DNA from 2 places in the Thauera sp. JM12B12 genome. Region 1 is predicted to be linked to the other one. Evidence: predicted binding sites of a transcription regulator. Region 1 holds the regulator's gene; the other holds the start of a gene.
What was found. The regulator LexA, encoded in region 1, represses DNA repair genes until DNA is damaged. The targets are predictions, from matches to a motif close to ACTGTATNTANATACAGT.

Region 1 (14,475 bases):
TGCTGCAGCAAGCCATCGCCGCCGAACCCGCCGCCATGGTGCGCGACGGCGGCGTGATCGCGCCCGGCTTCGATGCCGAGCTCGACGAGCTGCGCGGCATCCAGACCAATTGCGGCGAGTTCCTCATGGCGCTGGAAGCGCGCGAGCGCGAGCGCAGCGGCATCCCCGGGCTCAAGGTCGAGTTCAACAAGGTGCATGGCTTCTACATCGAGGTCAGCCGCGCCAACGCCGACAAGGTCCCCGACGACTACCGGCGCCGCCAGACGCTGAAGAACGCCGAGCGCTACATCACGCCCGAGCTCAAGGCCTTCGAGGACAAGGCGCTGTCGGCCAACGAGCGCGCGCTGGCGCGCGAGAAGGCGCTCTTCGATCAGGTGCTGGACGTGCTCGCTGCCCACATCCCGGCACTGCAGCGCATCGCGCGCGCGCTGGCGCTGCTCGACGGCCTCGCCGCGTTTGCCGAAGCGGCGCTGCGCTACGGCTACGTGCAGCCACGTTTCGTCGATACGCCCGGGCTCGCCATCGTCGGCGGCCGCCATCCGGTGGTCGAACGCCAGGTCGAGAACTTCATCCGCAACGACGCGCGCCTGGCCGCCACCCGGCGCATGTTGATGATCACCGGCCCCAACATGGGCGGCAAATCGACCTTCATGCGTCAGGTGGCGCTGATCTGCCTGCTCGCCCACGTCGGCAGCTTCGTGCCGGCAGACGCCGCCGAGCTCGGCCCGCTGGATGCCATCTTCACCCGCATCGGGGCCTCGGACGACCTCGCCTCGGGGCGCTCGACCTTCATGGTCGAGATGACCGAGGCCGCCGCCATCCTGCACGGCGCCACCGAGCGCAGCCTGGTGCTGATGGACGAGATCGGCCGCGGCACCTCGACCTTCGACGGCCTCGCGCTCGCGTTCGCGATCGCCCGCCACCTGCTGGAGAAGTCGCGCGCGCTGACGCTGTTCGCTACCCACTACTTCGAGCTCACCCGGCTCAACGCCGACTACCCCGAGTGCGCCAACGTGCACCTGGATGCGGTCGAGCACGGCCACCGCATCGTCTTCCTGCACGCGCTCGAAGAAGGCCCGGCGAGCCAGAGCTACGGCATCGAGGTCGCCGCGCTCGCCGGCATCCCGGCCGCGGTGATCCGCGACGCCAAGCGCCGGCTGCGCGCGCTGGAGAACCGCGAGATCGACGCCGGCCCGCAGGCCGACCTGTTCGCCGCGCTGCCGGACGCCGAAGATGCGCCGCTGTCGCATCCGGTGCTCACCGAGCTTGCCGACATCGACCCGGATGCGCTCACGCCACGCGAGGCACTGGAGCGCCTGTACGCCCTGAAGCGCCTGGCCGGAGACCGCAAGGCATGAACCCGCCGATCGACATTTCCGAAGCCGCCGGCGTACGCTACCTGCACTTCGGCTCCGACTGGATCCAGGGCGCGATGCGCATCCGCAAGCCCTACGCGCTCGAACTCGCCTATACCCGCGAAATGATGGCGGGCCTGCTGCTACGCGACGGGTTGGCTGCAGACGGCGGCCACTGGCCGCGCAAGGTCCTGATCATCGGCCTGGGCGCGGCCTCACTCGCGCGCTTCGCGCACCACCACCTGCCGCAGGCGAGGATCCGCGTGGTCGAGATCGCCCCCGCGGTGGTCGCTGCGGCACGCCAGTTCTTCAAGCTGCCGACGGAGGGTGCGCGCTTCTCGGTGCACATCGGCTGCGGCGCCCAATTCGTGGTCGAGCACGAGGAGACCTGGGACTACGTGCTGATCGACGGCTTCGATCGCAACGCGCGCGCCGGCGTGCTCGACACCGCGCCCTTCCACCAGGCGGTGCGCGCACGGCTGTCGGCGCGCGGGATCATGGCGGTGAATCTCTTCGGTCGCTCACGCGGCTACAAGACCAGCCTCGATCGCATCGTGCGCGCGTACGACGATCGCGCACTCGCCTTCCCGTCCTGCGACAGCGGCAATGTGGTCGCATTCGGCGCTGCGGGTGAACCAATCGCGCGCACGGCGGACGAACTGCGTGAGCGCGCCCGCGCTCTCAAGCAGCAAACGGGGCTGGATCTGCTGCCCACCGTCACCCGCCTCGAAGCGGCGGGCGGACTGCCCGGAGGGCATCTGCAACTCTAGCGGCGCGCGGCTTCCGGCAGCGCCACGCACGCGACGATGGCGACAACACGTGCGCTCGCGTTATTCTTGTTTCAAATGGGTCTGCGAAGGCCCGCAGGATCGAGGCAAATCGACATGAACACCTTCCTGATCACCCTTCTCGTCGTCGGCATCGTCATTGCCGGCATGGCCATCGGCGTCATGTTCGGCCGCAAGCCGATCGCCGGCAGTTGTGGAGGCCTGGGGGCCATGGGACAGGACTGCGAATTCGGCTGCAAGAAGCCGTGCTCGAAGCGCCAGGCGCGCATCGACGCCCAGAGCGCTGAACAACAACACTGAACCCGGGAGTCAGTATGCTCAGTTCCCTGCTCGTGAAGGACTACATGATCGGCGACCACCTCGCCTTCACCTCGAACACCAACCTGCTGAGGGCGATCCACACCTTGCTCGAACGTGGCTTGAGCGGTGCGCCCGTGGTGGACGAGAACAGCCGCCTGATCGGCTTCCTGTCGGAAAAGGACTGCCTGAAGGCCGCGCTCGATGCGTCCTACTTCCGCCGCGACGAGGGGACGGTGCAGGACTTCATGAGTCGGGACGTGACCGCCATATCCGGCGACGCCAGCCTCATCGATGCCATCCAGATGTTTCTCGGCAAGCACTACCGCTGCCTGCCGGTCGTGGAGGGCTCGCGCCTGATCGGACAGATCTCGCGCCGAGACATCCTCAAGGGGCTGGAGAAGCTCCGCCGCGAGGCGCGCTGAGGCCGGAGCCGGACCCGGGGAGCAAGGCTTCGGTCAGCAACCCGGGTTTTCCTGCACGCGCCCGACTTCGGTTCCAGACTTCCGGCCTTCGCGACGCCGACCCGGTGGCCCATCAGAATCAGGCGGGCGCGTCAGCCACCGGTTCGGGCGGCAACCACAGGCACAGTCCCTTGTTGGCCTTGGAGATATCGCCCAGCACGGCGTCGTGCGCCTTGAGTTCATCCTCGGTCGCGCGCAACACCTTCAGCGCGACACGCTCGACCGCCACGCCACCCGCGTCGGTCTCGCCGATGATCGCCTCCTCCTCGAGGCCGATCATCAGGCTCTCCTGGCCGCGGGTCATGGCCAGATACACCTCGGCGAGCAGTTCGGCATCGAGCAAGGCGCCGTGCAGCTCGCGGTGCGCGTTGTCGATCTCGTAGCGGTCGCAGAGCGCGTCCAGCGACGCCTTCTTGCCCGGGTTCTGCTCCTTGGCGAGCTTCAGCGTGTCGATGACGCCGGCGCACAGGGCGGACAGGCGGCCGCGACCGAGCAGTTCCAGCTCGTGATCCAGGAAGCCGACGTCGAAACTGGCGTTGTGGATGACGAGCTCGGCATCGCGCACGAAGGCCTCGAAGTCGGCCACGATCGCGGCGAACCCCGGCTTGTCGGCCAGGAACTCCTCGGTGATCCCGTGCACCGCCACGGCCTCGGCATCGATGCTCCGCCCGGGGTTGATATAGACGTGGAAATGTCGACCGGTGAGGTTGCGGTTGAGCAGTTCAACGCAGCCGATCTCGATGACGCGGTCGCCGTTGCGCCAGTCGAGGCCGGTCGTTTCGGTGTCGAGCACGATTTGTCGCATGTTCCTCGCTCCTAGCCCTGCACAATGGCGCCGCTGCGACGCACGGCGTCGACACCACGACGCGCCAGCTCGTCGGCACGTTCGTTCTCCGGGTGGCCGGAGTGGCCGCGCACCCACAACCATTGCACCTGATGGCGGGCCGCAGCCTCATCGAGTGCGCGCCACAGGTCCGCATTCTTCACCGGCTCCTTGGACGCAGTCTTCCAGCCACGTGCCTTCCAGCCATGGATCCACTCCGAAATGCCCTTCTGCACGTACTGGCTGTCGGTGTGCACGCGCGCCGAGACCGGGCGCTTGAGGGCATCGAGTGCGCGAATGACGGCGAGCAACTCCATGCGGTTGTTGGTGGTGGCGGGTTCGCCGCCCCAGATCTCCTTCTCATGCGGGCCGGAGCGCAGGATCGCCCCCCAGCCGCCAGGACCGGGATTGCCGCTGCAGGCGCCGTCCGTGTAGATATCCACTTCTTCCATTTACTGCGTTTTCCTCGTACCACCGTCGCGCTGCGCGACCGGCGAAAGTCTCTTCGACGTGGCCTTGCGGTCACGCCAGTGCGGCGTGATCAGCCGCATGCCCTGCACGCGCTTGACGCCATGCAGCAGATAAGCCGCCCCGAGCACCGGCCACCAGCGCTCGCCCGCCCGGTCCATGAAGCGCCAGCGCTCGAGCCACGGCGGCCTGGCCACGGGCGGCGCATAGCAGCCGAAGCCGTTACCCTGCACCTCGAAGCCGAGCAGCGTCAGCCAGTCGCGGATGCGCATCGCGGAGCGGTACTGCCCACGCCACGGCATGCTGCCCGTGGAACGCGCCACGAGCCGGCGCATACCCCACAGGCTGAACGGGTTGAAGCCGCTGACCACCACGCTGCCCTCGGCCACCAGCACCCGCTCGACCTCACGCAACACCCGGTGCGGATGGGAGGAGAACTCGAGCACGTGCGGCAGCACGACCAGGTCGAGACTGCCGCTGGCGAAGGGCAGCTCATACGCGTCGGCACGCACTCCGCCGCCCTCGGGCGCGCAGCGCAACCGATACGGCATCCGGTTGGCGCGCAGCAGGTCGATGCCGGGCAGCCCGAGCTGTACCGCGTTGTAGCCGAAGATGTCGGCCACCATGCGATCGAGCTGGCCCTGTTCCCACTCGAGCAGATAGCGTCCTTGCGGCGTCTGCAGCCAGTCCTGGAACTGGAGGATTGACATCGGCACTCAGGTCCTCACAATTCGCGGGATGGACATTATCCCCGTTCCCGCCTTTCGCGATAACTATATCTGGCTCGTTCACGACGGCCGCCATGCGCTGGTGGTCGATCCCGGCGACGCCACCGTGGTGCGGCAGGCGCTCGACCACCTCGGCCTGCAACTCGGCGCCATCCTCGTGACCCACCACCACCCCGACCACGTCGGCGGCCTTGCACAACTGCTTGCGCATGCAGAAGTGCCCGTCTTCGGACCGGCCGGGGAGTCGATCGAAGGCGTGACCGAACCGGTTCGAGAGGGCGACGAGATCCGCATCGCAGCCCCCGCGACCGCTTTCCGCGTCCTCGACGTGCCCGGCCACACCGCCGGCCACGTCGCCTACGTGGCAATGGACATCGAACCGGGGCTGGTGTTCTGCGGCGACACGCTGTTCTCGGCCGGTTGCGGCCGACTGTTCGAAGGCACCCCTGCCCAGCTCGCCGCGTCGCTGGCCAAGCTCGCGGCGCTTCCCTCCACGACCCGGGTCTATTGCACCCACGAATACACACTGTCCAACCTGGCGTTTGCCCGCGCCGCCGAGCCCGACAATCCCGAGCGCGACGCCTACGCCCTCGCGTGCGAGGCACTGCGCGCGCGCGGAGAACCCACCCTGCCCAGCACCATGGGGCGCGAGCGCGCGATCAATCCCTTCCTGCGCTGCGACCGGCCGAGCGTGGCCGGCAGCGTGGCGAAGCAGGTCGGCCGTGCGCTGCACGACCCGGTGGACTGCCTCGCCGCATTGCGCGCCTGGAAGGACGGCTTCTGAGCCACATAACATGTCATGTTCATACCGGAGCACCGCCCGCGGCACCCACGCGCTGCGCCGCGTTGCGCTGTCCGTCGCATGGCTGACCGCGGCCTGCCTTTTCCCGCTCGCACATGCACAGGCCGAACGCTCCGTGCCCTCCGCTGCGGTGACCGCGCGAACGGGGCTCTCGGCCACCGCCGCAGCGCCCCAGATGAGCGCGCCGATCGAGCCAGAACGCATCCTCACCCTCGACCTCACTCGCGATGCCAATGACATTTGGGACCGCATCCGCCGCGGCTTCGGCATGCCCGACCTCGACAGCGACCGGGTGATGGACCAGCAGAGCTTCTATCTGAACCGGCCGCGTTTTCTCAAACAGGTTTTCGAGCGCGGCGGACGCTACCTGTACTACATCGTCGATGAACTCGAGCGCCGCGGCATGCCGACCGAAATCGCCCTGCTGCCGATGGTCGAGAGCAGCTACAACCCGATGGCCTACTCGCGCGCGCATGCGTCCGGCCTGTGGCAGTTCATCCCGTCGACCGGCAAGCACTACAACCTGACCCAGGACCCCTGGGTGGACGAGCGCCGCGACGTGATCGCCTCCACCAATGCCGCGCTCGACTACCTGCAGCGCATCTACGACATGCACGGCGACTGGCATCTGGCCCTCGCCTCATACAACTGGGGCGAGGGCGCGGTGCAACGCGCGCTCAGGCGCAACGCAGATGAAGGACTGCCGCAGGAGTACCAGCACCTGCGCATGCCGGACGAGACGCGCAATTACGTCCCCAAGCTGCAGGCGATCAAGAACATCGTCTCACAGCCCGAACTCTTCCATTTCGAGCTGCCCTACGTCGCCAACGAACTCCACTTCGTCACCGTGGAGGCGCCGGTCGGTGTCGATCTGGCGACCGCGGCACGGCTGTCGGAGATGCCGCTCGATGAATTCCTCGCCCTCAATCCCGGCTTCAACCGCCCTGCAGTCACGACCCCGGGGCAGACCTTCATCGTCCCCACCGATCGCGCAGAACAGCTACAGACGGGCCTCGCCGAGCTCGACGAGGACGACCGAGGCTGGCGCATGCACGTGCTCGAGCCCGGCGAGCATATCGAGGCCGTGGCCAGCCGTCACGGATTGAGCACTGCCGAGCTGCTCAAGTTGAACGCCCTTGCCCCCGGTAGCCGGCCAGGCGCCGGTTACGCGCTGCTGGTGCCCGACGGGGTGGATGCCGACGGTGCGCTCGAGGTCAGCAATCTGCTGCCGCTCGCTGCGGCCAGCGTGCGCCAGCCCGGGCTCAAGCTGAGCCCGCCCGGGGCAAACCGCAGCGAACCCCGGCTGAAATCACCCAAGGCCAAGAAGCCTGGGGCGAGCAAGCGCAGCGCGAAACGCAACGGCAGCCGGGCGCGCTGATACACGCACGGCCGCAATGACGCGCCGGCCGCCCCTGGGAGCCCGGTCAGTCGTCGAAACGGGGCCAGTGACAGCGCACGCGATGACCCTGCGCGAGCTCGGTCACCGGCGGATAGCTGGCCCTGCAGACGTCGGTCGCATGCGGGCAACGAGGTTGGAAGTGGCAACCCGCTGGCGGATCGAGGGGCGAAGGCAGCTCGACCGCCCCGCTCATGCGAACGCCGGTCACCGCCGCACGCGAGTCACCCGCGCCGCCGCCCGTCCGGCAACTCGGCGCCTGCGCCGAGCCAGAGGCCGCGCCATCGACGCCGACCGTTGCGGCCTCCGTGCCGACACGCGGCACGGCCGCCAGCAGCGCGCGCGTGTAGGGATGCGCCCGCTGCCCGATGACGCGCTCGACCGGCCCCTCCTCGACGATGCGCCCGAGGTACATCACCGCGACCTCGTCGGCGAGATACTCCACCACCGCAAGGTTGTGGGTGATGAAAAGATAGGCCAGCCCCTGCTCGCGCTGCAGCTCGCGCATCAGGTTGAGCAACTGCGCCTGCACCGAGACGTCGAGCGCGCTGGTGGGCTCGTCGCAGACGATCACCCGCGGTGACACCGCCAGCGCACGCGCCACCGCGATGCGCTGGCGCTGACCGCCGGAGAACTCGTGCGGATAGCGCCAGCGCATCTCCGCACCGAGGCCGACGCGCTCGAGCAGTTCGATCACGCGCGCCCGGCGCGCGCGGGCGTCGCTGCCGGCATCGAGCGCGGCGAGCCCTTCCTCGATGATCTCGCCGACGCGCATGCGCGGGTTGAGCGAGGCGAAGGGGTCCTGGAACACCATCTGCACCGCCCGGCGCACCGGCTGCAGCGCCGATTCGGGCCACTGCGCGAACGGCTCGCCGTCGAGCAGGAGCTCGCCCGCGGTCGGTTCGAGCAGGCGCAGGATGGCCTTACCGACGGTGGTCTTGCCGCAACCGGATTCGCCGACCAGGGCAAGCGTGCGGCCTGGCGCCAGCCGCAGGCTCACACCATCGACTGCTCTCACGTGGCCGACGGTACGCTTGAGCACGCCCTTGCGCACCGGGAAATGCACGGCCAGGTCGCGCACCTCGAGCACGGGCTGCGGGCTGCGCTGGCGATGCACTGCAGCAGTGGCCGCCGCGAGATGCTCGAGCGGCCGCGGCACGCTCACGCCCTCGTACAGATGGCAGCGCACCGCCTGCACACCGACACGGTGCCAGCCCGGCGCCTCCTCGTCGCAGCGGTCGAACGCCGCCGGGCAGCGCTCGGCGAAGCGGCAGCCCGGAAAGGCACGATCCAGGGGCGGCACGCTGCCCGCAGGCGCATCGAGCGCGCTGCCACGCCGGTCGGCACCCGGCAGCGCTGCGAACAGCTTGCGCGAATACGGATGCAGCGGGGCGGCGAAGAAGGCCGCGCGCGCGCCCGTCTCCACCACCTCGCCGGCGTACATCACCCCGACGCGGTGAGCCATGCGCGCGACGACGCCGAGATCGTGGGTGATCAGCAGCATGCCCATCCCCTCTTTACGCTGGAGCTCGGCCAGCAGGTCGAGCACCTGCGCCTGGATGGTGACGTCGAGCGCGGTGGTAGGCTCGTCGGCGATCAGCAGTTGCGGCCGCCCGGCGAGCGCGATGGCGATCATCACCCGCTGTTTCATGCCGCCGGAGAACTGGAACGGATAATCCTGCAGGCGCCGCGCCGGATCGGGGATCCCCACCGCCTCCAGCAGCCGGACCGCCTCGCCACGCGCGGCCTCTCCGCGCAGGCCATGGCGTGCCAGCGCCTCGCCGATCTGCTCGCCCACGGTCATCACCGGGTTCAGGCTGGTCGACGGCTCCTGGAAGATCATGCCGATGCGCCCACCGCGCACACGGCGCATCGCCGACTCCGGGAGCGCGAGCAGTTCCTCGCCCCCGAGGCGGACGCTGCCTCCGGCGATCTGCCCCGCATCCGGGAGCAGGCGCATGAGCGCGAGCGCCGTCATCGACTTGCCGCAGCCGGACTCACCGAGGAGGGCAAAGGTCTCTCCGGCATCGATGCTGAAGTCGACCCCGTCCACCGGACGGACATCGCCCTCTGCACGCGCGATCTTCACGCCCAGGCCGGCGACCTGCAGCAGAGCCTCGGCAGACAGGGAGCCGGCAGGTACGGAGGCAGCCGTGTGCGGAGCGGATCGAGTCATTCGGGACCGGGGGCAGCGATGAAAAAGGGCCGCTCACGCGGCCCCTCGATCGGGATCAGTGGTGATGACCGCCAGGGCCATGAACGTGACCGTGGGCGATCTCCTCGGCGCTCGCCGGACGCACTTCGGCGACGGTGACGTCGAACACCAGCGCAACGCCTGCCAGCGGGTGGTTGCCGTCGACCACGACCTTGCCGTCGGCGATGTCGGTGATGCGATAGACGAGATCTTCCTCGCCGTCGTCGGAGACGCGCTCGAAGCTCATGCCGACCTTGATGTTCTCGGGGAAGAGCTTGGCGTCCTCGACCAGGATGAGTTCCTCGTCGTAGTCGCCGAACGCATCTTCGGGCTGCAGCTTGACCTGCAGCGTCTCGCCGACCTTCTTGCCGTGCAGGGCCTCTTCGAGCACCGGGAAGATGCCATCGTAGCCGCCATGCAGATAAACCAGGGGGTGATGGCCGTCATCGATGATCGCGCCATCCGGGTCACGCACCGTGTACTGCAGCGTGACGATGCTGTTCTTAACGATTTCGTTTTGCATTCTGAGGTTCCAGTTCCTTGACCAGTTCGAAAACCGCGGCGGCGTGGCCGCGAGGCGTCACATCGTAGAGTGCGTGGCGGATCCTGCCCTGCTTGTCGATCACGAAGGTCGATCGCCGCACGCCCATCTTCTTCACTCCGTCGACTTCCCGTTCCTGCCACACGTTGTAGAGCCGGCACACGTCGGTGTCGGAATCGGAAAGCAGGCGGATCGACAATCCCTCCTGGTCACGAAACTCGGCGTGGGTCAGACAGTCGTCGGGACTCACACCGACCACGATGCAGTCGAAGCGGGCGAACTCGTCGTCGTGGTCGCTGAAGTCAGCGGCCTGGAGCGTGCAGCCCGGCGTCTTGTCGCGAGGATAAAAGTAGAGAACGACATTCTGCTTGCCGACCACCGACGCGAGGTCGAAAATTTCCATGTCGGCGTCCGGCAAGGTGAATGCGGGGGCGATGTCTCCGCTCTGCAGCATGTGTTCTCCCTGATGTGGGCCGGATTCTAGCCGAGACCCCCGGCGAACACTACCCGCGCTGGACTGCTCCTGGACGTGGGATCGATCGAGCATTCTGGCCTTCCTCCCTGGTTGGGTCGGTGCGTGGGGTGCCGCCAGCCGACACCGTGTTGAAGCAATAGCCCAGATCGGGCGACGGCTCAAGACGCAGTGCATCATCGCCACCGCAACCGGAGCGCGCCCCATGGCAACCCGACTCTCCCGCACCGACGACTCCACCCTGCCCTCGAGCATGCGCGCGATGCTGCTCGAGAGCCCCGGCGAGCCCCTGAAGGCGGTCGAACGCCCGCTCCCAAGGCCGGCCGCCGGCCAGATCCTGCTGCGCGTCGAAGCCTGCGGCGTATGCCGGACCGACCTCCACCTGATCGATGGCGAACTGCCCGATCCGGCGCTGCCGATGATTCCCGGGCACGAGATCGTCGGTCGCGTGGCCGCGGTGGGCGCCGGCGTTTCAGGCGTCCGGCATGGCCAGCGCATGGGCGTGCCCTGGCTCGGCTGGACCTGCGGACACTGCAGCTTCTGCGCCAGCCAGCGGGAGAACCTGTGCGACAACGCCCGCTTCACCGGCTACCAGATCCATGGCGGCTACGCCGAATACACGGTCGCCGACGCACGCTACTGCTTCGCGCTGGACGAGGCGGCCGACCCCGCCGAGGCAGCCCCCCTGCTCTGTGCCGGCCTCATCGGCTACCGCGCGCTGGCGATGGCCGGCGACGCGCGCCGGATCGGTCTGTACGGATTCGGTGCCGCCGCCCACATCATCGCGCAGGTGGCGGTATGGCAGGGACGCGAGGTCCACGCCTTCACCCGCGCCGGCGACGCCGCCAGCCAGGCCTTCGCCCGCCAGCTCGGCGCCTGCTGGGTCGGCAGCGGGCAGGACAGGCCGCCGCAGCCGCTCGATGCCGCGCTCATCTTCGCGCCTGCCGGCGAACTGGTTCCCGCCGCGCTGCGCAGCCTCGCCAAGGGCGGCGTCGTGGTGTGCGCGGGCATCCACATGAGCGAGATCCCGGCGTTTCCCTACGACATCCTGTGGGGAGAACGCCGCATCGTCTCGGTGGCCAACCTCACCCGGCGTGACGGCGATGAATTCCTCGCCCTGGCACCGAAGGTGCCGGTACGCACCGAGGTCACGCGCTTCGCGCTCGACGAGGCCAACGAGGCGCTCGCACGCTTGCGCCGCGGAGAACTGCAGGGGGCGGCGGTGCTGATGCCCTGAACGCGGCGGCACCCAGATCAGGAGCTGACGAACGCGGAGGCTTGCTCTCGGCGCACAACTGTTTAAAATTACAGCCATCCCCATGGAGGCCGTCATGAGCGCCCGTAGCGAAACCCTCACCGCACGCCAGCAGGAAATCCTCGACTTCATCCGCGCCACGGTCGAGTCCGAAGGCCGTCCGCCCACCCGCGCCGAGGTGTGCACCGCGTTCGGGTTTCGTTCGCCGAACGCGGCCGAAACCCACCTGCGCGCGCTCGCCGCCAAGGGCGCCATCCTGCTCGAGGAAGGCCGCGCCCGCGGCATCCGCCTGGCCGCAGCGCTCGGCCTGCCGCTGGTCGGCCGCGTCGCTGCCGGCAGCCCCATCCTCGCCGCAGAACACGTCGAGGCGCGCTACCAGCTCGATCCGTCCCTGTTCTCGCCCAAGGCGGACTACCTGCTGCGCGTGCGCGGCATGAGCATGCGCGACGCCGGCATCCTCGACGGCGACCTCATCGCCGTGCATCGCAGCGCCGAGGCGCGCAACGGTCAGATCGTGGTCGCCCGTGTGGACGACGACGTCACCGTGAAGACCCTGCAGCGCAAGGGCACGGTGGTCGAGCTGCTGCCGGCCAATCCGGACTACGCCCCCATCGTCATCGACACCCGGCGCGCGCCGGTGGTCATAGAAGGCGTCATGGTCGGCCTGATCCGCAAGGATCACTGAGCATCATCGGCCGCCCCCTCGCCGACGTGCGCCGCGCCCTCTGCCCCACCCTTCCCCTCGCATCATGCCCGCCATGGCTGCCATCGCCCCGCGCATTGCCGAACAGGATCCGTCCGCGGCGTCCGTCCGCGCGCTGCTGGCCGGACTGCCGGCAGGCAGCGTCTGGCAGGCCAGTCACCTCGCCCAGAGCCGTGGCGAGGTCTGCTCCACCGGCTTCGATACCCTCGACGCCGAACTGCCCGGTGGCGGATGGCCGCTCGGCGCCCTGATCGAGCTGCTGCTCGAACGCCCCGGCGTGGGCGAGCTGTCGATGCTGCTGCCGGTGCTCGAGCGCACGCGCCCCGAGCAATGGATCGTGTGGCTGGCGCCGCCGCTGCTGCCCTACGCGCCGGCACTGGCAGATGCAGGGGTGCCGCTCTCCCGCCTGCTGATCGTACGCCCCGAACAGCCTCGCACTCTGCTCTGGGCAGCACGCCAGGCAACCGTCTCGGGCAGCTGCTCGGCCGTGCTCGCATGGCTGCCGAAGATCGACAGCGGCGGCCTGCGCCGGCTGCAGCTCGCCGCCGAGGACAGCGCCACGCCCCTGTTCCTGTTCCGACCGCTTGACGCCGCCGGTCAGGCCTCGCCCGCCCCCCTGCGCCTCGCGCTCGCCGCCCGCGGCGGACAGCTCGAAGTGCGGATCGTCAAGCGCAAGGGGCCGCCAGCCATCCGCCCCGTGCTGCTGCACATACGCCCGACAGCGGTCGACACCGATGCACTGCCGCCCCTCTCGCCAACAGGGTCCATGACGCGCCCGGGCATGCTCGAACGCGTACGCTGAAACCGGCCTGCACGCATGCTCTGGCTCGCCATCCTGCTGCCGGCGCTGCCGCTCCAGGTATTCACCCGCGGCATCCGCGACGCCCTCCCGCTCGCCATCGTCGCCGCCCCCCCGGGGACGACCCTGCTGGAGGTGACGCCGTGCGCACAAGCACTCGGCGTCCACCCTGGAATGCGCGGCACGAGCGCGCTCGCCCTGGTGCCCGAGCTGCGGCTGCAGCCGCGCGACACCGCCCGTGAGCATGCGGCGCTCGCCGAGATCGCCACCTGGGCAGGACGCTTCAGCCCGCGCATCAGCCTGTCTCCACCCGATGCGGTGCTGATGGAGATCTCCGCCTGCCTGCGCCTGTTCGGCGGCGCGAGCCGGATCGAGCGCACGCTCCGGGAGGCACTCCAGGCCGAACTCGGCTTCGAGGCCCGCACGGGCTGCGCGCCCACGCCGCTCGCCGCGCGCTGGTTCGCCCGCACAGGGCTGAGCTTCGACCCTGCCCGTGCACTGCAGACAGAAGGCGACGCAGCCACATCGGCGCCCCCCGAACCGCTGCCCCCGGTCACGCACGGTCACGCATCGCCCGCGCACTGGTTATCCATGATCGACCCGCTCCCGCTCCCCCTGCTCGGTGAAGACGGCAGTTGCGACGCACACACGCTGGCCTTGCTCGAAGGCCTCGGCCTGCGCACCCTTGGCGAGGTGCGCCGTCTGCCCGCTGCCGGTCTCGCCCGCCGCCAGGCACAGTCCGCCGCGCGCACGCTCGCACGCGCCCGCGGCGAACTGCCCGACCCCCGCCCCTGGTTCGAACCGCCGGCGCGCTTCGACCACGGGCTTGCCTTGCCCGCCTCCACGCATCAGGCCGAAGCCCTGCTGTTCGCCGCACGCAGACTGTTTGCCAGCCTGGCGGGCTGGCTCCAGGCCCATCATGCTGCAGTGGATCTGTGCTCGCTGGTGCTGGAACACACGTCCCGCCCCCCCACCCTGCTCGAGCTGGCCATGGGCGAACCCAGCCAGGACGAAGCCCGCTTCGCCCTGATCGCCCGGGAGCGCCTTGCCACGATCCGTCTCGATGACGAGGTCCGTGCGCTCAGGCTGCAGGCTGAACACGCGGTGGACGCACGCCCCGCCAGTAGCGACCTGTTCGGCGATCCATCGGCCTCGGACCGGGACGCCGCCCTGTTGCTCGCGCGCCTGCAGGCACGCCTGGGGCGCAGCGCGATCTACCGCCTCGACGCACATGGCGACCATCGCCCGGAATCAGCCTGGCTCGCCTGCGAACCCGGCGCCGTTCCGCGCACGACGGGGGCGGGACGAAGCGCTCCTGCCAAGACCCTGCGCACCACATCCAAGGCCCACGAGCGACTGCGTCCGCTCTGGCTCCTTCCCGTTCCAGGAG
Region 2 (14,475 bases), 1.3 Mb from region 1:
GCGCTCGGCTTCGTCGAGCTTGGCGCGCGGCAGCGGCGGGGTGGCCGGCGGCGGCATGAAGGGCTGGCCGAGCTCCTCGGCGGCGAGCATGCCGTAGAAATGCGCCTCGCCGGCGATGCGCACGAACAGGGAATCGGCGGCGTCGCGATTGCCGGCGGCGGCATCGGCGCGGCCAAGCCAGTAGATCCACTCCGGCTGCTCGCGCTCGTCGGCGGGCAGGGCCGCGATCGCGTTGCGCACCTCGCGCCAGTCCCGTGCGCGCAGTGCCGCGCGCACCCGCCAGGCGCGCTGCTGCGCGGTCATCTCGATGTCGCCGGCGGCCGCATAGAGGGCGCCCGCCTCGGGCAGGCGGTCGATGGCCGCATGCATCGCCATCACCAGATTGGCGTAGCTGCGCTCGTCGGCAGTCAGGCGGTCCTGGATGCGCAGCAGGCGCAGGCGCGCAGCCGGGATGTCCTCGCGTGCGAGGCGGGCCAGGGCGACGAGGGCGAGCTCGCGGCCGGCGCGGGTCACGGCGAAATTGGGCGGCAGGCGGTCGAGCCAGGGGGCCGGGGAGCGGATCGCCTGATCGAGATCGGCCTGGCTGGGCGCGCTCCCCGCCGGGAGCATGGACAGGCTGGCGAGCGCGGCGGCGGGGCTGCGCGTATCGACCTGACGGCGGATGCGCTGCCACACCTGGTCCTCGCTGACCTGCCCGCTGCTCACCGCGCTGCGCAGTGCGAGGTCGCAGGCGGCGTGGGCCTCGGTGAGGCCGGCCCACTGTTGGGCGACCTCGTCGAGCGCGCTGCGGTCGCCGCTGAGGATGCGCGCCGTCCACGCGGAGCAGCGCAGCTCGCCGTCGGGGTTCCGCAGGGCGGGGTAGAGGCGCAGGAAACCGGGCCAGTCGCCATCCTCGGCCATGCGGCGCAGCCAGTCGGCGCGCAGGCGCTCGGCGAGATTGCTGCCGGCTTCCTCGGCAAGAAAGGCTTCGAGCGCGGCGACCGGAACGGGCTCGGGGCGGGCGAGCAGGTTGACGAGCAGCCAGTAGCGCGGATACGGATCGAGAACGTGGTCCTCGCGCACCGCGGCGAGGCGCTCGAGCGTGGCGCGGTCGCCCTTGCGCAGGGCCTCGCGGGCGGTGACGATACGGTCGGCGCCGGTTTCGCTGCCGAGCTGTGCGGATACGCCCGCGGGAAGCAGTAATGTTGCAGCGAACAATGCTGCCCCGAATGCCTTTCTCATGCCTGATGACGCCTCCATTGCGGGCCTACCATACCACAAGCCATGACCGCATTTTCCCCACCCGAGCCCGACTATGCTGCAAAGCGCAAACAACTCCGCGAGCACGCCCTCAAGCTTCGCCAGGCCGTCCCTGCCCAGCGTCGCGAGGCGCTGACCGAGCGCCTCGTCGCGCATCTCGACGGTCTCGTCGAGACGCTCGCACCGCGCTCGATCGGGTTCTGCTGGCCCTATCGCGCCGAGCCGGACCTGCGCGCATGGGTGGCGGACTGGCTCGCTGCCGACGGCGGGCGCGTGGCTGCCCTGCCGGTCGTCTTGGAGCGACACGCGCCGATGGTGTTCCGGCGCTGGCGGCCCGGCGTGCCGATGCCGCTCGACCGCCACGGCATCCCGCATCCGGCCGAAGGCGAGCCGGTCAGTCCCGAGGTGCTGCTGATCCCGCTCAACGCCTTCGATCCGCGCGGCTATCGCATCGGCTATGGCGGTGGCTACTTCGACCGCACGCTGGCGTGCATGCAGACGATCGCGGTGGGGGTGGGCTTCGAGATCGGGCGGGTGCCGGACACCCACCCGCAGCGGTACGACCGCCCGATGCAGTGGGTGGTCACGGAAGCCGGCGTGATGCAGCCGCGCGCGTGACTGCGCGCCACGCGTGAATCAGCTGCCGGACAGGAACAGGCGATAGGCGGGGTTGTCGCCCTCGGCGACGTATTCGTAGCCGAGGCGCTGCAGGAAATCGTCGAATGCCACCTTGTCAGCGGGCGGTACCTGCATGCCCACCAGCACGCGGCCGAAGTCCGAACCGTGGTTGCGGTAATGGAACAGCGAGATGTTCCAGTCCGAGCGCAGGTTGGAGAGGAAATTCATCAGCGCGCCGGGGCGCTCCGGGAACACGAAGCGATACACCACCTCGTTCTCCGCCTGCGGCGCGCGCCCGCCCACCATGTAGCGCACGTGGGTCTTGGCGAGCTCGTCGTCGGTGAGGTCGAGGGCGGGCAGTTCGTGGCGCTCGAGCATCTCGACCAGGCGGGCGACCTCGTTGCGGTTGTGGACGGTCACGCCGACGAAGATGTGGGCCTGATGCGGGTCGGCGTAGCGGTAATTGAACTCGGTGATGTTGCGGTTGCCGAGTACGCTGATGAACTTCTTGAACGAGCCCGGCTTCTCCGGGATGGTGACCGCCAGCACGGCCTCGCGCTGCTCGCCGAGCTCGGCGCGCTCGGCGACGAAGCGCAGGCGGTCGAAGTTCATGTTCGCGCCCGAGGCCACCGCCACCAGGTTCTTGTCGCGCAGCTTGTTGCGGCGCACGTACTCCTTGGCGCCGGCCACGGCGAGCGCGCCGGCGGGCTCGAGGATGGAGCGCGTGTCCTCGAACACGTCCTTGATCGCCGCACAGATGGCGTCGTTGTCGACCACGATCATCTCGTCGACATACTGCTGGCAGAGGCGGAAGGTTTCGGCGCCGACCTCCTTCACCGCCGCGCCGTCGGCGAAGATTCCCACCTGATCCAGGCTGACCCGCCGGCCCTGGGCGAGCGACTGGGTCATGGCGTCGGCGTCGACCGCCTCGACGCCGATGATCTTCGTCTCCGGTCGCAGGCGCTTGATGTAGGCCGCCACGCCCGCGATCAGCCCGCCGCCGCCGACGCAGCAGAACACGGCATGGATCGGCTTGGGATGCGCGCGCAGGATCTCCATGCCCACGGTGCCCTGGCCGGCGATCACGTCGGGGTCGTCGAAGGGGTGGACGAAGGTGAGCTTCTCGGCCTTCTCCAGCTCGAGCGCGTGGGCGTAGGCGTCCGAATAGGACTCGCCGGCGAGCACGACCTCGCCGCCGCGCGCCTTCACGGCGTCGATCTTGATTGCCGGCGTGGTGCTCGGCATCACGATCACCGCACGCACGCCCAGCTTGGCCGCCGACAGCGCCACACCCTGGGCGTGATTGCCGGCCGAGGCGCAGATCACGCCGCGCTTGAGCGCCTGGGGCGAGAGCTTGGCCATCTTGTTGTAGGCGCCGCGGATCTTGAAGCTGAACACCGGCTGCATGTCCTCGCGCTTGAGGAAGATGCGGTTGTGGGCACGGGCCGAGAGATTGGCCGCGAAGTCGAGCGGCGTCTCGATCGCGACGTCGTACACCTGTGCGTTGAGGATGCGTTCCAGGTAATCCGTGGGGGAGATCATGGCCGGCCAGTGCGCTGCTGTAAAGCGGTCGACGGTAACAGCCGCGGCCGGCGAGCCGCAAGTGCGCTGCCGCTCGGTAACAGCCCCGCGGACGCGGCGCGTTCAGGCGGCGCTGTCGTCCTCGGCCTTGCGCAGCGCGCGCATCTGGCGCTCGATGAACTCCTGCGTGGAGTCGATGCCGCGCAGTTGCAGGATGGTCGACCGTACCGCGGCCTCGAGCAGGACCGCCAGGTTGCGTCCGGCGGCGACCGGCAGCACCACGCGCGCGATGCTCACGCCGAGGATGTCCTGCGTCTCCTGCTGCAGTGGCAGCCGGCAGGGATCGTCCGGGCCGGGCTGGCGGCGGTCCAGATGGCAGATCAGGCGCAGGCGCATCTTCCTCCTGCATGCGGTCTCGCCGAAGATGGTGCGGATGTTGAGCAGGCCGAGGCCGCGCACCTCGATGAAGTCCTGCAGCATCTCGGGGCAGCGCCCTTCGAGCACGGTGGGGGCGACGCGCGAAAACTCCACGACGTCGTCGGCGACCAGTCCATGGCCGCGCGAGATGAGCTCCAGGCCGAGCTCGGACTTGCCTGCACCCGAGTCACCGGTTATCAGCACGCCGACGCCGAGCACGTCCATGAACACGCCGTGCAGGGACACCTTCTCGGCGAGTTCGCGCGACACGTACAGGCGCAGCTGGTCGATGACGCTGGCCGAAGGGTGGCGGGCGGTGAACAGCGCCACGTCGTGCGCCTCGCAGATGCCGTGGATGATGTTTGGCACCTCGCAGCCATCGGCGACGATGATCGCGGGCGGGCGGGCGGAGAGGATCTCGTTGAGGTGGCGTGCCACCTTCTCGTTGGACTGACGTTGCGCCCACGCCAGCTCTGCGGTGCCGAGCACCTGCAGGCGGGTGGGGTGAATCAGGTTGAGGTGGCCGACGAGGTCGGCCGGCCAGATGCGCTCCTCGCCGACCGACAGCCGCGCGTCGAGGCGGCCGCTGACGTGGCTGAGGCTCAGGCTGTCGCGGTGCGCCTCATACAGCCGCGCTACGCTGGTTTGCCGCATCGGCGTCCCACTTGAGGAACATCTGGTGGATGTGGGCGCTGTCGGGTGCGCTCTGCAGGGCTTCGCGGAACTCGCGATCACTGAACATCTGTGCCAGCTCCGACAGGAGCTGCAGATGCGTCTCGTTGGCCTGCTCGGGGACGAGGAGTACGAAGAGCATGCTCACCGGCCGCCCGTCGGGGGCGTCGAACTGCACCGGGGTCGCCAGGCGCAGGAACGCACCGGCGGCCTCCTTCAGGCCCTTGATCCGCCCGTGCGGGATCGCGATGCCCTGGCCCAGACCGGTCGAGCCAAGCCGCTCGCGGGTGAACAGGCTGTCGAACACGGTGCTGCGGGCGATGCCCTGGTTGTTCTCGAACAGCAGGCCAGCCTGCTCGAAGACGCGCTTCTTGCTGCTCGCGTCGAGATCGACCACCACATTGGACAGTGGCAGGAGTTGGGATATGAGGCTCATTCGCAGGTTGGCTCGCGCAACGCCCGGGATTTCGGGACTGCCGCGCAGGGCGGGCAGACGGTCCGGGGCGAGTGGAGATCGCGTCGTGAAAACGCGCGCATTATAACCACACCCCGGACGTGGGGCTGCAACGCAGGCGTCAGGCTTCGGGGGTCTGGTGCTTCAGCGTCTCGTGGTTGTGGTCGGACTGCTTCTGCTTGTACTTCTGCACCTGGCGGTCGAGCTTGTCCGTCATCGCGTCGATGGCGGCATAGAGATCGGCGTCGTCGCTCTCGACGAAGAGGTCCTTGCCGCGCACGTGGAGGGTGACTTCGGCCTTCTGCTTGAGCTTCTCGACCGAGAGGATCACGGAGACGCTGGTGACGTTGTCGAAGTGACGAATGACGCGGTCGAGCTTGGTGGTCACGTAGTCGCGGATGGCGGGGGTGACTTCCACGTGGCGCCCGGTGATGTTGAGATTCATGGTAACTCCTGTTGTTGTCAGATGGATTTGCGCAGACTGACCGGCGGGATATTGAGGGACTCGCGGTATTTGGCGATCGTCCGCCGCGCGACCACGATACCCTGCTGGCCCAAAACTTCCGCAATCTTGGCGTCGGACAGCGGCTTCTTGCTGTCTTCGGCATCCACCAGCTGGCGGATCAGCGCCCGAATCGCCGTCGAGGATGCAGCTCCACCGGTGTCGGTGGCGACATGACTGCCGAAGAAATACTTGAGTTCGAACACGCCACGCGGGGTCGCCATGTACTTCTGCGTGGTGACGCGCGAGACGGTGGATTCATGCAGCTCGAGCTGGTCCGCGATCTCCCGGAGGGTGAGTGGCCGCATCGCCACGTCCCCATGATCGAAGAACTGCCGTTGCTGGTCAACGATGGCCTGGGATACGCGCAGGATGGTGTCGAAACGCTGCTGCACGTTCTTGATCAGCCAGCGTGCCTCCTGCAGCTGGCCGCCGAGTCCGCCGCCCTGGCCGCGGTTCTGCTGCAGCAGGCTGGCGTACAGGCGGTTGATGCGCAGGCGCGGCATGGCGTCGTGGTTGAGCGTGACCGTCCACCGCCCGCGCAGCTTGCGCACGACGACGTCGGGCAGCACGTAGCGCGTCTCGGTGTTCGAGTAGCGCGAGCCGGGGTGGGGGTCGAGGCTGCAGATCAGCGCCTGCGCGGCACGCAGGGCGTCGTCGTCGCAGCCGGTGAGCTTCTTGATGCGGGCGAAGTTGCGGTCGGCGAGAAGCTCGAGGTGCCGCGTGGCGATGTCGAGGGCGAGCGCGCGGATCGGCGAGTCGGGCAGCGTGCGCAGCTGCAGCGCCAGGCATTCCTGCGGGCTGCGGGCGCCGATGCCGGCGGGCTCGAGGTTGTGCACGTGGTGGAGGGCGATGGTGAGCTCGTCGAGATCGACCTCGGACTCGGGCGGCAGCAGTTGGAGCAGGTCCTCGAGCGGCTGGTGCAGGTAGCCGTCGTCATCGAGTGCCTCGATCAGGAAGCGCACCAGGGCGCGGTCGCGGTCGCTGAGCGGCGACAGCGCCACCTGCTGGTCGAGGTGTTCGCGCAGGGATGTGCTCGCGGCCTGCAGATCCTGGTAGTCGACATCGTCGTCGTCGCTCTCGCTGCGGCTGGATGCGCCGGTGCCGACGTTGGACCAGTCGATGCCTTCGTCCTCGCTGCTGCCCTCGCCGCCCTCGCGCGACGCGCTGTCGGCCGGGGGCGATTCGGCGGCGCTCTCGCTGCTCGACTCGCGTTCGGACGAGGGTGTGGGGGGCGGGCTCGGAGCGAAGTCCGCGCCGTCGCCGTCCTCGCGTTCGAGCATCGGGTTCTCGAGCAGGATGCGCTCGATCTCCTGGTTGAGCTCGATCGTCGACAGCTGCAGCAGCTTGATCGACTGCTGCAGCTGCGGGGTCAGCGTGAGGTGCTGGGAGAGCTTGAGCTGGAGACTGGGCTTCATCGCGTCGGTCCGCTGCGTGCGCTCACAGGCGGAAGTGCTCGCCGAGATAGACCTGGCGCACGCGCTCGTTGTCGATGATCTCGGTGGGCTGGCCGCTGGCGAGCACGCGGCCTTCGCTGATGATGTAGGCGCGATCGCAGATGCCGAGCGTCTCGCGCACGTTGTGGTCGGTGATCAGCACGCCGATGCCGCGCTCCTTGAGGAAGCGGATGATCTTCTGGATGTCGATCACCGCGATCGGATCCACGCCGGCGAAGGGCTCGTCGAGCAGGATCAGGCGCGGGTCGGTGGCCAGCGCGCGCGCGATCTCGCAGCGCCGGCGTTCACCGCCGGAGAGCGAGATCGCGGTGTTGTTGCGCAGGTGGTGGATGCCGAGTTCGTGCAGCAGTTCGTCGAGGCGCTCGCCCACCTGGCGCTTCTCCAGGTTCTGCAGCTCGAGCACGGCCTGGATGTTCTCGGCCACCGTCAGCTTGCGGAACACGCTCATTTCCTGCGGCAGGTAGGACAGGCCGAGTCGCGCGCGAGCGTGGATCGGCAGGTGGGTGAGGTCCTTGCCGTCGAGGGTGATCTGGCCGCCGTCGGCGCGCACCAGGCCGACGATCATGTAGAAGCAGGTGGTCTTGCCGGCACCGTTGGGACCGAGCAGGCCGACCACCTCGCCGGAGCCGACCTCGAAGCCGACGTCGTGCACGACGGTGCGCGCCTTGTAGCGCTTTTGCAGGCCGGCGACCTTAAGCAGACTCATCGTAGGGCTCTTTCAGCAGCTTGCGGATCAGGTCGGGCGCGAAGCCGCGGGTTTGCAGGAAGCGCGCCTGGCGAGCCCATTCGCGGGCGTCGGCGGGCGGTTCGGTGAAGCGGCTGCGCAACACGGTGCGGGCACGCTCCGCTTCCGATTCTACGCACTCGCCAGCGAGCGCCGCGTCGATCAGGTCACGCTCGATGCCGCGCCGGGCGAGCTCGCTGCGCAGCCGGCTGGTGCCGAAGCGCGCCGCCTTGCCGCGCACGAAGGCCTCGGCATAGCGGCTGTCGGACTGCAGGCCGAGTTCGCCCATGCGTTCGATGACCGCCTCTATCTCGTCGGCGTCGCCATGGGCGGCGAGCTTCCTCGCCAGCTCGGCCCGCGAGTGGTCACGCCGGGCGAGGTGGCGGAGGGCGCGTTCGCGCAGGCTGGGCTCGCCCATGCTCGACGCGCGGCAGTCAGGCCTCGGCCGGCGCCGGCGCAGCCGGCGTGGCCGGGGGCATTTCGGGCAGGCCGACGGCAACGCGGACCTTGTTCTCGATCTCGCGCGCCAGTGCCGGATTGTTGCGCAGGAACTCGCGCGAGTTGTCCTTGCCCTGGCCGATCTTGTCGCCCTGGTAGGCGTACCAGGCTCCGGACTTGTCGACGATCTTGTGCTCGACGCCGAGGTCGATGATCTCGCCCTCGCGCGAGATGCCCTCGCCGTAGAGGATGTCGAAGTGCGCCTCCTTGAACGGCGGCGACACCTTGTTCTTGACCACCTTGACGCGGGTCTCGGAGCCGACCACCTCGTCGCCCTTCTTGATCGTGCCGGTGCGGCGGATGTCCATGCGCACCGAGGCGTAGAACTTGAGCGCGTTGCCGCCGGTGGTCGTCTCGGGGCTGCCGAACATCACGCCGATCTTCATGCGGATCTGGTTGATGAAGATGACCAGCGTGTTGGTGCGCTTGATGTTCGCGGTGAGCTTGCGCAGTGCCTGCGACATCAGGCGCGCCTGCAGGCCGGGGAGCTGGTCGCCCATCTCGCCTTCGATTTCGGCCTTGGGCGTGAGCGCGGCGACCGAGTCGACCACCACGATGTCCACCCCGCCCGAGCGCACCAGCATGTCGGCGATCTCGAGCGCCTGTTCGCCGGTGTCGGGCTGCGAGATCAGCAGGTCCTCGATGTCCACCCCGAGCTTTTCGGCGTAGCCGACGTCGAGCGCGTGCTCGGCGTCGATGAAGGCCGCGGTGCCGCCCATCTTCTGCATCTCGGCGATGACCTGCAGGGTGAGCGTGGTCTTGCCGGAGGATTCCGGGCCGTAGATCTCGACCACGCGACCGCGCGGCAGGCCGCCGAGGCCGAGCGCGATGTCGAGCCCGAGCGAGCCGGTGGAGACGGTCTGGATGTCGCGCTCGACGTTGCCGTCGCCCATGCGCATGATCGAACCCTTGCCGAACTGCTTTTCGATCTGCGAGAGCGCAGCGGCGAGGGCCTTGGCCTTGTTGTCGTCCATGGAAATGCGTCCTGTAAGTTGAGCCGATTATGGCACAAAGATTGCAGGCGTGCGGGCCTGCCTCGTGCATGGCGCCAGTCTAAGGCCTGTATGAAAGAACAGGCAAAGATTTTTCGCGCCGCGCTTCCGCGGGCGCGCGCCAGTGCCGCGTGGTTATGCCAAAAGAATAGCTGCCGCGCAAGCGCGGGAGCGCCGTCAGCGCTGCTGCGCGGCCAGCTGGAGGATGCCGTCGAGCGCGCGGATGACCGTCTGCCGACGCACCGCGGCGCGGTCGCCGGGAAACCGTGCGGTGATGGTCCGGGTAGGCTGGCCGTGGACGGCCCAGCCGATGCAGACCATGCCGACCGGCTTGGTCGCGGTGCCGCCGCTCGGGCCGGCGACGCCCGAGACCGCCACGGCGCACTGCGCGAGGCTGCGGGCCAGGGCGCCCTCGGCCATCTCGCGCACGGTCGCCTCGCTGACCGCGCCATGGGTGGCGAGCGTCGCGGTCGCCACCCCGAGCATGTCCGCCTTGGCCTCGTTGGAGTAGGTGACGAAGCCGCGGTCGAACCAGGCCGAGCTGCCGCTTACCGCGGTGATCGCTTCGGCGATCCAGCCGCCGGTGCACGACTCGGCGGTGGCGAGCCGCCAGCCACGTGTTGCCAGGGCGGTGCCGACCCGGGCGGCGAGGATGTCGAGTTCGGTGTCGGTCATCGGTTCAGACTCCGATCAGACTGACCAGGATGGCGAGCGCGAGCAGGGTATAGCCGGCCGCGACGAGGTCGTCGAACATCACGCCGAAGCCGCCCTTGAAGCTGCGGTCGGCCCAGCGCACCGGCGGCGGCTTGACGATGTCGAAGAAGCGGAACAGCGCCACTGCCGTCGCCTGCCAGAGCACGGTCTTGGGGGCGAACAGGAGCACCAGCCAGGTTGCGACCATCTCGTCCCAGACGATGCCGCCATGGTCGGGCACGCCGAGCGCGCGGCCGGTGCGCTCGGCGGCGAGCACACCGGCGACGAAGAGGCTGACGAGCAGGGCGAGGAACACGAACTCCGACAGCGGCGTGCGGATCAGCGGGTACAGCGCCCATGCCAGCAGCGTGCCCATCGTGCCCGGCGCCCATGGCGACAGCCCGGACCCGAAGCCGAGCGAGATGAAGTGGGCGGGGTGACTCATCATCAGGCGGAGGGTGGGGCGCATGGTGGTATCGGGGGTCGTATGCGGGAGGCGGTCGCCGCCCAGGCGGGGTGCCGAGCGTGTGCGTGTCAGCAGAAGTGATCGTAGCCCGTGCGGGCGCTGCGTACGAGCGTGCCGTCGGCCTCGTGCAGCCGGAGCTCACCCGCCTCGGCGGTCAGCTCGCCGATGCGGTGCAGTGCCAGCCCGAGGCGCAGGGCGAGCGCCTCCACCTCGGCGCGGCATGCGGCCGGCGCGGTGAACAGCAGTTCGTAGTCGTCACCGCCGCCGAGCAGGCTGCGCCGGGCGAGCGCAGGGTCGGCTCCGGTGGCGACCAGCGCAGGCAGTGGTAGCGCGGCCACGTCGATGCGGGCGCCCGTGCCCGAGGCCTCCAGGATGTGGCCGAGATCGCCGAGCAGGCCGTCGGAGACGTCCAGCATCGCGGAGGCCAGCCCGCGCAGCGCCAGGCCCAGCGCGACACGCGGCTGCGGGCGCTGCAGCGCGGCGATGCAGGTCGCGTGACCCGCTGGCGACAAGGCGGTCTCGCCCCGGAGCGCGGCGAGGCCGAGCGCGGCCCGGCCGGGTTGCCCCGATACCCACAGGTCGTCGCCGGGGCGCCCGCCCGCACGCGTGATCGCTGCGCCCTGCGGAACTTCGCCGAGCAGGGTCACCGACAGCGTGAGCGGCCCGCGCGTGGTGTCACCGCCGGCGAGGTCGATGTCGTGCGCGCCGGCGCAGGCGAAGAAGCCGCGCGCGAAGGCGGCGATCCAGGCTTCGTCCGCGACCGGGAGCGCGAGCGCGAGGAAGGCCCAGCGCGGACGTGCGCCCATCGCAGCGAGGTCGGAGACGTTGACGGCGAGCGTCTTCCAGCCGAGGTCCTCGGGGTCGGTGTCGGCGAAGAAATGGGTGCCGGCCACCAGCATGTCGGTCGTCACCGCGAGCTGCGAGCCGGGCTGGGCGCGCAGCAGCGCGGCGTCGTCGCCGACGGCGAGGTCGGTGTGGCGGGGGGCGCGGGTGAAGTGGCGCCGGATCAGGTCGAACTCGGAGGGCATTGCGAGGTGCGGCGCCGGGAGCGGGGGCCGGAGTGGGGACGGGCGCCTAGCTTACCGCACACGCGGCAGCGCACGGATCGTCCATGCACGCGTAGCGGGGCGATCGCGGCGAGCGGCGCCGCACCGCATGGCAGCGGGCTGGCCCGCGAAAGTGCTGGCTCCGGTCTGCATTCGCGGACAAGCCCGCTCCCACAAGGAACCTGCCCGCAGCGGTTCAGGATGCACCATTCGCGGGCAGGCCCCTCCTGCAAAGCCTGCCTGAAGCGGTTCAGGGGGCTCCATGCGCGAGCAGGTCCGCCCACGTCATCCGTAGGCAGCTCTTGCGCAGACGCGGCTCAGCGCCGCCCGGCGAGCCTGTTCTTGAGCGCGTCCCAGTCGACCGCGTCGAGCGTGTTCTTCACCAGCAGTCCGAGCTCGGTGTCGCCTTCCATGCGCAGGCGGCGGCTGAAGAACAGTGTGTCGGGGTCCTCCTCGCGCAGCGCCAGCGCGATGAAGTCGCGGGTGGTGGCGGAGATGACGAGGTCGGGCTTCGTGCCCGTGGGCGGGCTGGCGCGGCGGAAGCCCGTCTCGGTGAGGCTGAAGTCGAGCGTCAGTCCGGCATCGAGCACGCGCATCTGCAGGTGGCGTCCGCTCAGCGGCTCGAGGGTGTCGCGCGGCAGGATGCGGCCCAGCGCGAGGTTGAGCGCGAGCGTCAGGGCATGGGTGGGCGGCTGCTGCGGCAGGCGGGCGACGAGCCTGGCCAGCGCCGCGGGCACGGTGAAGTCGGGAACGCGGAAGGCCTCCAGGCGTTCGCCGATGCGCTGGCGCAGGCTGCCGGGGAGCAGCGCGGCGGGCAGGGGCGGACGGGGGAGCGAGGGCAGGGCGGGCATGTTCGGTCTCCGAAAGCGGGGCAGGGAGGGCAGCGAGATCCCTTATGTGGGAGCAACTCTCTGCGGGAGCGGGCTTGCCGGCGAATGTCGCAAGATCAAGCGCCGCTTTCGCGGCCAAGGCCGCTCCCACGCGGCGGGGTGGCGCGATGCCGGTGTGGGAGCGGGCTTGCCCGCGAACTGGCGACGACCCCGCGCGCCATTCGCGGCCAGGTCCGCTCCCACGGTTCAGGCGGCGATGTACTGCTCGACGCCGGCACGACCGTGCCAGAAGCCGTTGCACGGCGCCTCGACCATCAGCGGGCGGCTGGCGGCGAGTGCGGCAGCCGGTGCCTGATGGCCGTCGAGCGCAGCGCGGAAGAGCTCGATGATGGCGCGGGTGTGCGCGCCCTGCGGGCTGATGCGCAGCACCTCCGCGCTCTTCTGTACCGCGGGCAGGTCGCCGAGCAGGTTGTGCACCCGCGCCGACTGGGTCTGCACGCCGTTCAGGGTCAGGAAGGGCTCGCCCTCGCGGGTGCGCAGCGTGATGCCGTCCATGATCGACAGGCAGCGGAACTCGCAGGTGTCCTTCTGCAGGTTGAAATGGCGGGCGGTGAAGCAGCGCGCCGAGTGCGCCAGCGGCAGGCGGCCGTAGGCGAAGACCTCGGTCTCGACCGGCGCCGGCAGCGCGGCGCGCACCTCGGCCAGTGCCGCGCCCGCGAGCTCGGGGGCGACCGCCCAGCGCGTGGCGCCAGCGTCGATCATCAGCTGCAGCGTGCTCGGGTTGAAGAGGTTCAGCGTCGGGCCGGCGACCCAGTTCCTGACGCCGGCCTCGGCGAGCAGGCGCACGGCACCCATGTCGTTGGCCTCGACGCGGAAGCCGGGCTCGCCCTCGGCGCTCTGGCGCACGATGCGGCGCATCACCTTGAGGTCGGATTCGGATTCGATCAGGCCCTGGGTGCTGATCACCACTTCCTTGCCGGCGGCGGCGAGCACCTCGCCGACCTCGAGCCAGTCCTCGAGGCGCAGTTCGTGGCGGCGCGAGCACACCGTCTCGCCGAGATAGACGGTGTCGAGCGGCGCGTCGGCCATGTCGGCGTAGAAGTCGAGCACGCTCTGGTGGGGCCAGTAGTAGAGCAGGGGGCCGAGGGCGATTTTCATGGGGGCGGTTCTCATCTCAATGGCATGTCGCCACGGTGCCGCTGCGCGCATCGGGGGCGCGTCGAGCGGGCGCGGCGATCGGGTTGTGCACGGCAGGCTGGGGCGTGATCGAGCAGTCGCTCACTTCCACGGCCGGTAGTAGGCGCCCAGCGTGTGGCTCTGGCCTTCGGAGACCTTGTTGAGCTCGGCCATCCACGCCGGCAGCACGGCAAAGCCTTCGGCGCCGCCGGCCTTGAGCTTGTCGAGCGCGGCGCGCCACACCTTGGTGACCTGGGCGACGTAGGCCGGGCTGCGCTGGCGGCCCTCGATCTTGATCGCGCGGATGCCGATGCGGGCGAGCTCGGGGAGCAGCTCGAGGGTGTTGAGGCTGGTGGGTTCCTCGAGCGCGTAGTAGGTCTCGTCGTTGACCTCGAAGCGGCCCTTGCACAGCGTCGGGTAGCCAGCGCGCTCGCCGTCGGCGAAGCGGTCGATGAGGATGCCGTTCAGCCGCGTCTCCATGCCGCGCGGGGTGTCTTCCCAGCGCACGTGCTTGCCTGGCGAGCAGGCGCCGTTGCAGTTGGGCGATGCGCCGGTGGCGTAGGCCGACAGTGCGCAGCGGCCTTCCACCATCACGCACAGGCCGCCGAAGCCGAAGACCTCGATCTCGACCGGGGTGTGGGCGATCACGCTCTCGACCTGTGCCATCGACAGCACGCGCGGCAGCACCGCGCGCTGGATGCCGAAACGCTCATGGTAGTAGTTGATCGCTTCGTAGCTGGTGGCGGAGCCCTGCACCGAAAGGTGCAGGCGCAGCTGCGGGTGCGTCTTCGCGGCGTAGGCCATGAGGCCGGGGTCGGCGAGGATCAGCGCGTCGACGCCGAACTCGGCGGCGCGGTCGATGGCCTGCGTCCAGCTCGACCAGTTGGCGGTCTGTGGGTAGGTGTTGAGCGCGAGCAGCACCTTCCTGCCGCGGGTGTGGGCGTAGGCGATGCCCTCGCGCATCTGCGGCGGATCGAAGTTGAGGCCGGTGAAGTTGCGCGCGTTGGTGGCGTCCTTGAAGCCGAGGTAGACGCAGTCGGCGCCGTGATCGACGGCGGTCTTGAGGGCCGGCAGGCTGCCGGCGGGGCAGACGAGCTCGATCGGGTGAGGCACGGTCATGGCGGACGGAATCCGGGGCAAAAAACGCCGCAACCATAAACGAGGCCGGCG

Region 2: the regulator LexA is predicted to act here: its motif matches at 9,162-9,179, upstream of recA (recombinase RecA).

The regions. Positions count from the first base shown of each region.
Region 1 covers NZ_CP154859.1:1,978,469-1,992,943, reverse strand. Annotated here, with positions in the region: gene mutS (DNA mismatch repair protein MutS) at 1-1,358, shown strand, start outside; gene AAG895_RS08920 (spermidine synthase) at 1,355-2,125, shown strand; gene nqrM ((Na+)-NQR maturation NqrM) at 2,240-2,443, shown strand; gene AAG895_RS08910 (CBS domain-containing protein) at 2,458-2,865, shown strand; gene dnaQ (DNA polymerase III subunit epsilon) at 2,984-3,709, opposite strand; gene rnhA (ribonuclease HI) at 3,721-4,179, opposite strand; gene AAG895_RS08895 (methyltransferase domain-containing protein) at 4,180-4,905, opposite strand; gene gloB (hydroxyacylglutathione hydrolase) at 4,934-5,707, shown strand; gene AAG895_RS08885 (transglycosylase SLT domain-containing protein) at 5,901-7,103, shown strand; gene AAG895_RS08880 (dipeptide ABC transporter ATP-binding protein) at 7,150-9,297, opposite strand; gene AAG895_RS08875 (peptidylprolyl isomerase) at 9,353-9,838, opposite strand; gene AAG895_RS08870 (peroxiredoxin) at 9,819-10,310, opposite strand; gene AAG895_RS08865 (zinc-dependent alcohol dehydrogenase family protein) at 10,534-11,565, shown strand; gene lexA (transcriptional repressor LexA) at 11,660-12,268, shown strand; gene imuA (translesion DNA synthesis-associated protein ImuA) at 12,342-13,088, shown strand; gene AAG895_RS08850 (DNA polymerase Y family protein) at 13,104-14,475, shown strand, end outside.
Region 2 covers NZ_CP154859.1:640,914-655,388, forward strand. Annotated here, with positions in the region: gene AAG895_RS02810 (transglycosylase SLT domain-containing protein) at 1-1,221, opposite strand, end outside; gene AAG895_RS02815 (5-formyltetrahydrofolate cyclo-ligase) at 1,264-1,857, shown strand; gene ilvA (threonine ammonia-lyase, biosynthetic) at 1,876-3,399, opposite strand; gene hprK (HPr(Ser) kinase/phosphatase) at 3,502-4,449, opposite strand; gene ptsN (PTS IIA-like nitrogen regulatory protein PtsN) at 4,418-4,903, opposite strand; gene raiA (ribosome-associated translation inhibitor RaiA) at 5,043-5,366, opposite strand; gene AAG895_RS02840 (RNA polymerase factor sigma-54) at 5,384-6,841, opposite strand; gene lptB (LPS export ABC transporter ATP-binding protein) at 6,864-7,586, opposite strand; gene recX (recombination regulator RecX) at 7,573-8,022, opposite strand; gene recA (recombinase RecA) at 8,039-9,076, opposite strand; gene AAG895_RS02860 (nicotinamide-nucleotide amidohydrolase family protein) at 9,272-9,769, opposite strand; gene AAG895_RS02865 (phosphatidylglycerophosphatase A) at 9,774-10,256, opposite strand; gene thiL (thiamine-phosphate kinase) at 10,322-11,281, opposite strand; gene AAG895_RS02875 (SCP2 sterol-binding domain-containing protein) at 11,617-12,150, opposite strand; gene AAG895_RS02880 (U32 family peptidase) at 12,376-13,287, opposite strand; gene AAG895_RS02885 (peptidase U32 family protein) at 13,408-14,424, opposite strand.